One region of the Mesobacillus sp. S13 genome, then DNA from elsewhere that is predicted to be linked to it. Evidence: riboswitches for the same ligand, from Rfam matches in the RefSeq annotation. Region 1 holds a riboswitch; the other holds the start of a gene.

Region 1 (4,566 bases):
CCTGCCGTAAAGGTCACGTCTTGAAATGGCATAGGCAACCATTGCGGTGAAAAATACATGGGTGATTGTTCCGATTACTGTTTTAGCAATTGTCACCCCAAACGATGTAACAATGCCTGGCGTTTCAAAAACTGCCTTGTAGTTTTCTAAAGTGAACTCTCGCGGCCACCAGTAAATTCCGCCTCGCATGGCATCAACGCCATCATTCAATGAGTTGACGAGAACATACCAGATCGGGTAGACCGTAATCGCGCAGATAAAGAGCATGATGAGAATGTTAACGTTGTCAAAGATATATTCGCTTGTTGTTCGCCGGTTCCGTTTAAAAAGCTTAAACACAACCCCACCCCCTTAGAATAAAGATGTTCCATTCAGTTTCTTCGTAATCTTGTTAGCAGACAAGAGAAGGATAAAGGCAATGATTGCTTTTAATAACCCAACTGCTGTTGCGTAAGAGTAACGGGCGTTCTGGAGTCCCATTTGATAGACATAAATATCAATTACATTACTAGCGCTTTCATTCAAAGAGTTACGCAGGATCAATATTTGATCGAAGTTTGAATTCAAGACACCGCTTACAGCAAGAATGAACAGGATTGTGATCGTTGGACGAATCGACGGCAATGTAACATGCCACATCTTTTGGAAGCGATTAGCTCCATCAATCGTTGATGACTCGTATAATTCAGGTGATACACCAGCGATTGCTGCTAGATAAATGATGGCTGACCATCCAAGCTCTTTCCAAATATCTGAAAGAATGACGATTGCCCAGAAGTTATCAGGTTCAGCAAGGAAGTTTGTACGCTCGCTGATTAATCCTAAACCTAGCAAAATATCGTTAATGACTCCGATATCTGCCAGCCAGGTAGTCAAAATTCCGCCAAGCACTACCCAAGAGATAAAGTGCGGCAGGTAAGAAATGGTCTGAACCGCTTTCTTAAGCTTCATGGAAGTTAGCTCATTAAGTAAAAGTGCAAAAATGATTGGAAGCGGGAAACCAATGAGTAATTTTATCAAGCTGATACCAAGTGTGTTTTTCAGGACGATCCAAAAGTTTTCATCCTGAATGAATTCCTTGAACTGCATCAAGCCAACCCATGGTGCTTCTGAGATTGTCTTTATGATGCTGTATTCCTTAAATGCGATGATTAACCCATACATTGGGATATAGTTAAAGATGAACATCCAAACTACCCCGAGAAGAGCCATCGTTTGCAAATACTTTTGAGAAATGATTGTCTTTTTGATTTTTTTAATTTTTTCTTTTTTTGTAGGCTCTGCCAATATGGTGTCGCTGACTTGTTGTTCGACCGGCTGTTGGATCTTGACTTCCATTTCTTCACCACCTTAGTTGCTGTTGTCTTTCTTGTACCTTTATCATAGAAAAAAGGGCTTACATTTATAAGCCATCGAATTTTGCTTATGGTACCAATTTTTTAGTTTTTGGGTGATAGAGCAAAATATTGATACCATCATATTGGTATCGTTTTCACGGAAGACAGGAAGATTGTTGCTGTAAGCAGTATCCGGATTCAATCCAGACTGACCACAAACCTAAAGAATGGATTTTCAAGCTTAAAAAGGATAATCTAATCGTAGAGTTTTTTAAATCGATGCTATTGGAAAGGAATAAATTATGATTGCGAAAACAGAAGAAGATTTTAACGGATTAAAAGAAATCGGCAGGATTGTCGGCTTGATTCGCGAAGAATTAGTTGGGAAGACTGCACCTGGAATTACCACCAAAGAGCTCGATGAAATGGCAGGCAGGTTGTTTGATGAGCATGGAGCTATTTCCGCTCCAAAGGGGGAATACAATTTCCCAGGATATACATGCATCAGTGTGAATGAAGAAGTCGCCCACGGGATTCCGGGCAGCCGTGTGATCAAAGAGGGCGATATCGTGAATATCGATGTTTCCGGCTCAAAAAATGGATATTTCGCTGATACTGGCATCTCGTTCGTCGTTGGCGAAGGTGATCCGATTTTAACCAAGATTTGTGAAACGGCTGTAGAGGCTTTTGAAGCAGGCTTGAAAAAAGCGAAACCAGGCTCGAAGAAAAGCGGACTTGGCAAAGCAGTTATAGCGACCGCGCGAAAGAACGGACTGACAGTGATCAAAAACCTTACTGGCCACGGAATTGGGCGTACTATCCATGAAGCCCCCGATCACATATACAACTATCATGAGCCATGGGATGACGAACTGTTAAAAGAAGGAATGGTCATCGCATTCGAACCATTCATCTCAACACGCGAAGAAGAAGTCTTCCAAAATGAAAACGACGAATGGACCTATGTAACAGAAAACAGCTTTGTCGCTCAATGCGAGCATACGATCATCCTTTCGAAAAATGGGCCGATTGTGATTACCCGATAGAGCTCTTTTCCCGATGGAACCCCTTGCTGCTGCAGGGGTTCTATTTTTTTGGCCAATTCCTTTTATTTAATACTATATTCCTATTTTTCGTATTACTAAAAAAAATACAACAAAAATGATTGACACTTTTTCTTTGACACAGTAAAGTAATAAACAAGATTCATAACTCAATATTCGTTACTTCTTATCAAGAGAGGTTGAGGGACTGGCCCTATGACACCTCGGCAGCGGACTCCTTTGGAGGACTGTGCCAAATCCAGCAAGCGGGAGCTTGACAGATAAGAAGAGGCCGACTTTTAATTTTGATGTCCTCTTCTTTCTGAAGGGGACTTTTTGCTTTTCAAAATATCCCCACTTTTAATTTAATATCGATACTTTCTTATCAAGAGAGGCGGAGGGACTGGCCCTATGAAGCCTCGGCAGCGGACTCAAATGAGGACTGTGCCAAATCCAGCAAGCAATAGCTTGGGAGATAAGAAGAGTAATTGTCCTGCATTCATTGCGGCATGCCCTCTTCCTGTTTCCGGGAAGAGGTTTTTTTATTCATCTACAAAGGAGGAAGACAGTTGATTACGTTTGAACAAGTGGAGAAAGTTTATGAAAGCCGCGGGAATAAGGTAGCGGCACTTAATGGAATCGATCTGGAAGTTAAAGAAGGAGAGATATTTGGAGTCATTGGTTTTAGCGGTGCGGGAAAAAGCTCGCTGATCCGCTGTGTGAATTTGTTGGAACGGCCGACATCTGGAAGGGTGATTGTGGATGGCTGCGATATGACTTCCCTGTCTGTAAAAGAAGTGAGAGAGGTTAAAAAGAATATTGGGATGGTATTCCAGCATTTCAATCTTTTAAACTCCAAGACAGTATTTGAAAATGTTGCGATGCCCCTCATTCTCAGTAAGCTTCCGAAGGTGAAAATCAAAGAGCGGGTTTATCAGTTGCTCGACTTTGTCGGACTGGCTGATAAAGCAGACAATTATCCAGACCAGCTCTCGGGCGGCCAGAAGCAGCGAATCGGAATTGCCCGGGCTCTGGCAACCCAGCCGAAAATCCTGCTTTGCGATGAAGCGACATCTGCCCTGGATCCGCAGACAACCAGCTCGATCCTGCAGCTTTTGAAAAAAATCAATAAGGAGTACAACATAACGATTTTAATCATTACCCATGAAATGTCCGTCATCAGGGAAATTTGTGACAGAGTTGCTGTCATCGAGGATGGAAGAATCATCGAGGAAGATACTGTCTTCAGTGTTTTTTCAGCGCCTAAAACAGAAACGGCAAGAAATTTCGTCAGCACCATCATGAATGACAGCATTCCTGATTCCGTGTACAGGATTATTGAAGAAAATTCAGGACTGCATAAGGTATTCCGCATCAACTTTGTCGGTCAGTCAGCCGGTCAGCCGCTTCTGTCCCAGCTTTCAAAGAAATTCGATATCAACGTCAATGTTCTTTTCGGCAATATCACAGAGCTTCAAGGAATCCCATTCGGAAACCTGATTGTCGAGTTTCAGGGCAGTGATAAAGAAATTCTGAGAGCCCTTAATTTTATCGATCAGCAAAAAGTAAGCATAAAGGAAGTGACAGCACATGCTAGTTAATTCAGAGCAAATTATTCAGGCCTTAATCGAAACACTGCAAATGGTTGCGTTCTCCCTCCTGTTTTCGGCAGTCCTCGGAGTGCCGCTGGGAATCGCGCTTGTGGTCACCAGGAAAGGCCATTTACTTGAAAACGCCCCTGTCTTCAATGTACTAAACAGTCTCATCAACGTCTTTCGATCAGTGCCATTCATTATCCTGCTGGTCGCAATCATCCCGCTGACCCGGCTGATTGTTGGTACGTCAATTGGTACAGCAGCGGCTGTAGTTCCACTAGTCTTCTATGCCGGTCCGTATATTGCTAGATTGGTAGAGAACTCCCTGCTGGAAGTGGATCCCGGAGTGATTGAGGCAGCTGAATCAATGGGTGCCACACCATGGCAGATTGTTTTCAAATTTATTCTTCCCGAAGCGATGAGCTCGCTGATCCTTGCTTTTACGATTGCGACGGTTGGATTGATCGGTGCATCAGCAATGGCCGGAGCAATCGGCGGCGGCGGCCTGGGCGACCTGGCAATTACATATGGTTATCAGCGCTTTGATACCCAGACAATGTTCATCACAGTTGGCATCTTGATTGTAATGGT
Region 2 (4,566 bases), 260 kb from region 1:
TGGCAACCCGATACAGATGTCATTAATGATGTCGAAGGTTGATGACTCAATGAAGGGTTTGGCCAACTCTGTGAATCAAATGGTGTTTAATCTCGGTTGGGCCGTCATGGGACCTGTGTCAACTGGGATTGTCCTCAAATACGGATCTTATTGGGGATATGCTACCGTATTTACGATCACTGCGATGCTGTATTTAGTTGGTTCCACGTATTTCTTTGTCGTTTTTAAAAGTATGGATAAGCCAAAATCCGGCATAGTGAGCCCCAAAACAGCCTGATGACCATTTTTCTTGGATTTATTTCTCGGGAAATGAAAGACAATGCCGAATTATCAAAGGGCATTGTCTTTTTTTACGTTATACACGTTGCAAAATCTATTTTAATCGAATTATTTGTCGAAGGATTCTAACAGGTTTTTCCCCTTATTCAAGGAATAGTTATGGTAGGGGAGTTGATCGGAATGCGAGAATGCATTGATAGGTTTGTAACTGTACTTGCCAATAAGGAACATGTTTTTCAACTAGTAAAGAAACTGGACCTGGTGTTGAAAATAGAAGCTGATCATGGCATTCACTATTTACTCTTCAGGGATGGCAAGGTCAGTTACTGCCAATTTTCTAGTCCTAATGGAAACATCGTAACAATCTCAGGAAATGATGCTTATTTGGAGCAATTACTTGATGGAGACCTGAAACTGATGCATGGAGTCAAAATGAATTACTTTAAAACGGATTGTCCATTTCGAGTCCAATTGGTTTTGGAATCATTATTTTACCTTACAAAACCGATTCCATTATAAAACTTTATCTGAAAAGTCTAAATATATTGACCATTATCTATTCACATGATATTATCACTTTAACGCAATAAAAACTTAATTGAATATTCTTATCCAGAGAGGTGGAGGGACTGGCCCTATGAAGCCCGGCAACCGGTTGTGAAAACACGGTGCTAATTCCAGCAGAGTTATTGGCTCTGCAAAGATAAGGAGAGATGATAAATCACCCTCTTCTTAGGAAGAGGGTTTTTTGTATCAGTTTTTCCAAATAATCATGGTGATTGGAGAGATGGAGATGGCAAATGAGCAAAAAAATTATCGGATTGAAACGCTGGGGGTACATGGTGGCCAGTCACCAGACCCGGTGACTGGGGCGAGAGCAGTTCCGATTTATTCGAGCAATGCATTCCAGTTTGAAAACACGGATCATGCCGCAGATTTATTCGCGCTTAAAGAACCGGGCTATATCTATTCACGGATACATAATCCGACCGTAACAGCCCTCGAAGAAAAAGTAGCTTTGCTTGAAGGTGGTGTTGGTGCGCTTGCATTATCAAGCGGAATGTCAGCCATAATGATGGCCATCCTGAACATAGCGCATGCTGGTGATGAAATTGTTGCTGCTGGTAATCTATATGGCGGAACTTACAATCTATTTGCTGTCACCCTGCCAAAGTACGGTATAAAAGTCCATCTGGTGGATTCCACTGATCCTGAAAATTTCCGTAGCGCTATTACTCCAAAAACAAAAGCGGTTTATGCCGAAACAATCGGGAATCCAAGTCTCAGGATCCTCGATATTGAAGCTGTGGCTGAAATTGCTCATGAAGCAGGAGTACCACTGATTATCGATAACACTTTTGCGACTCCTTATCTTTGCCGGCCAATAGAACATGGCGCCGATATCGTCATCCACTCGGCTACCAAATGGCTGTTAGGAAACGGAACAGTTATGGGCGGAATTATTGTGGACGGAGGGAAGTTTGATTGGAAATCAGCTAAGTTCCCAGGTTTCAATGAGCCCGATTCCAGCTATCATAATATTGTCTATAGCGAGGCAATCGGTGCAGCGGCTTATATCGTAAAGGCAAGGGTCCAGCTTTTGCGTGACCTTGGACCGGCAATCAGTCCACAGAGTGCGTTTCAATTCAATTTGGGCATAGAAACCTTGCATGTACGTATGAAGGAGCATATCGCCAATACACGGAAAATCGTAGACTATCTTGAGTCGCATCCCGCTGTTACATGGGTCAGCTATCCTGGCCATGAGTCCCATGCTGATAAAAGTCTTGCAGACCGCTACCTTCCAAAGGGAGCAGGGGCAGTCGTCATCTTTGGGATTGAAGGAGGCAGGGAAGCAGGAGCCAAACTAATTAACTCATTAGAATTATGGTCCCATGTCGCGAATGTCGGCGATGCAAAAAGCCTGATCATCCATCCTGCAAGCACGACACATCAGCAGCTGGATTCTGATGGCCTTAAAGCAGCCGGTGTTCCTGAGGATCTGATCCGTCTTTCGGTCGGGATTGAAAATGTGGACGATATCATTGAAGACCTTGAACAGGCAATCGAAAAAGCGACCGGAGTACCAGGTGTACCGGCAGGAACCTGACATCCATAAGCTTCCAGTTGATATTTAAGAATAATTTTTATTGACACTCTTTTTCACTCCGTGCTACAATCACACTCGTAACTTAAAACCGATTAGATAATTTAATAGCGTGCTCTTATCAAGAGAGGTGGAGGGAAGTGCCCTATGAAACCCGGCAACCGTCATTAAGCTTTGCTTACTGAAATGGTGCCAATTCACACAAAGCAAATTGCTTTGGCAGATGAGAGAAAGGAATCCACTATTACTATGCCTTTCTGCTCACTTGCAGGAAGGCTTTTATTTTGTCTTTTTTTGAAAAAGTTTTTCGAAAAGAGTTTTTCCGAGAGCATGATCATCTCCGATTAAGAGGCTATTTCCCATTTTAGCTAAAGTTTGAATTTTTTCGGTTAGGGAATGGGAAACTAGATTGATAACCTTCTTAAACATAGGAGATTTAACGGTTTTAATAAGTGTAGAATACTCGGTTGCAAAGAGGGGGAGTCAATTGATCACGATAAAGAATGCCAGAAAAATTTACCCTTCCAATAAAGGGGAGGTTAAAGCGGTAGATGATGTCAACCTTGAAGTCAAGGAAGGCGAAATATACGGAGTCATTGGTTACAGCGGCGCCGGTAAAAGTACTTTAATTCGGATGCTGAACGGGCTGGAGATTCCAACATCTGGTTCAGTGGTAGTAGCTGGAAGGGAAGTTTCCCGGATTAAAGGAGCGGAACTTCGCAAGGCCCGTCAGGAAATCAGCATGATTTTCCAGCATTTCAATCTGCTCTGGTCGAGAACGGTAGCGGAGAATATCGCTTTTCCGCTAGAAATTGCCGGAGTGGCTAAAGCAGAAAGAGAGAAGCGGGTCAAAGAATTGATCACACTTGTGGGCCTTGAGGGCCGGGGAGATGCCTATCCTTCCCAGTTGAGCGGAGGCCAGAAGCAGAGGGTCGGAATTGCAAGGGCGCTTGCCAATAATCCAAAGGTTTTGCTTGGAGATGAGGCAACTTCAGCACTTGATCCGCAGACGACTGACCAGATTCTTGATCTCCTTGTTGATATTAATAAAAGACTGGGTCTTACAATCGTCCTGATTACTCACGAAATGCATGTGATTAGGAAAATCTGCCATCGTGTCGCTGTAATGGAAGGCGGAAAAATAGTTGAAACAGGACCGGTATTGGAAGTGTTCAAGAATCCGCAGCAGCCTATTACAAAAAGATTTGTCCAGCAGGTAACAGAACCGGAGGAAACAAAGGAAACAGTTGACCACTTATTGGAGCGTTATCCACATGGCCGCGTTGTTCAGCTGACTTTTGTAGGTGAAGGGACCGAGCAGCCGCTGATCACCAACTTGATTCGTGAGTTTCCGATAACGGTCAATATTGTCCAGGGTAAAATTTCTCAGACACAGAATGGGTCATATGGAACTTTGTTCATCCATCTAGATGGTGACGAAAGCGAAGTAGCCCGGGCAATTGAGTATATTAGCCAGCATGAAGTCGGCGTGGAGGTGATTTCCAATGGCTGAAACATTGTTTCCGAATGTTAATTGGGACCGAATGTGGGAAGCGACACTTGAGACACTATATATGAGTGCCATTTCTGTTCTTGCTACTTTCATCCTTGGAGCCATCCTTGGCCTGCTGCTATTTTTGACATCGAAGGGCAATATATGGGAAAACAAACCGGTCAATTTAGTATTGAGTGGGGTTGTCAATATTTTCAGGTCTATCCCATTCATCATCTTGATCGTTCTGCTAATTCCTTTTACGAAATTCATCGTAGGTTCGATGATTGGCGAAAATGCAGCCTTGCCTGCACTGATCATTGGTTCGGCTCCATTTTACGCGAGAATGGTAGAAATCGGCTTGCGTGAGATTGATAAAGGGGTCATTGAAGCGGCAAAATCCATGGGGGCTAAGACGACGACGATTATCTGGAAGGTGCTATTGCCGGAATCGATGCCAGCCTTGGTGTCCGGTATCACGGTGACGGCAATCGCGTTAGTCAGCTACACAGCGATGGCCGGAGTCATCGGGGCTGGCGGTCTTGGGAACCTTGCCTACATGGAAGGCTTCCAAAGAAGCAGGAATGATGTCACCTTGATGGCGACCATTATTATTTTGATTATCGTGTTTGTAATTCAGTTTGTTGGTGATTTCTTCACTAGAAAATTAGATAAGAGATAAAGGAGA

What was found. Region 1 has a riboswitch for S-adenosylmethionine ahead of LGO15_RS19435 (methionine ABC transporter ATP-binding protein). Riboswitches for the same ligand answer to the same signal wherever they lie in the genome.
Region 2: it holds a riboswitch for S-adenosylmethionine, as region 1 does, so the genes downstream of both, LGO15_RS20855 (methionine ABC transporter ATP-binding protein) here and LGO15_RS19435 (methionine ABC transporter ATP-binding protein) in region 1, are expected to answer to the same signal.

The regions. Positions count from the first base shown of each region.
Region 1 is NZ_CP084622.1:3,802,498-3,807,063, forward strand. It holds gene LGO15_RS19420 (carbohydrate ABC transporter permease) at 1-267, opposite strand, end outside; gene LGO15_RS19425 (ABC transporter permease) at 352-1,338, opposite strand; gene map (type I methionyl aminopeptidase) at 1,640-2,383, shown strand; SAM riboswitch class I at 2,565-2,668, shown strand; SAM riboswitch class I at 2,760-2,862, shown strand; gene LGO15_RS19435 (methionine ABC transporter ATP-binding protein) at 2,950-3,981, shown strand; gene LGO15_RS19440 (methionine ABC transporter permease) at 3,971-4,566, shown strand, end outside.
Region 2 is NZ_CP084622.1:4,061,130-4,065,695, reverse strand. It holds gene LGO15_RS20870 (MFS transporter) at 1-277, shown strand, start outside; gene LGO15_RS20865 (hypothetical protein) at 460-798, shown strand; SAM riboswitch class I at 885-989, shown strand; gene LGO15_RS20860 (O-acetylhomoserine aminocarboxypropyltransferase/cysteine synthase family protein) at 1,073-2,389, shown strand; SAM riboswitch class I at 2,502-2,616, shown strand; gene LGO15_RS20855 (methionine ABC transporter ATP-binding protein) at 2,874-3,899, shown strand; gene LGO15_RS20850 (methionine ABC transporter permease) at 3,892-4,560, shown strand.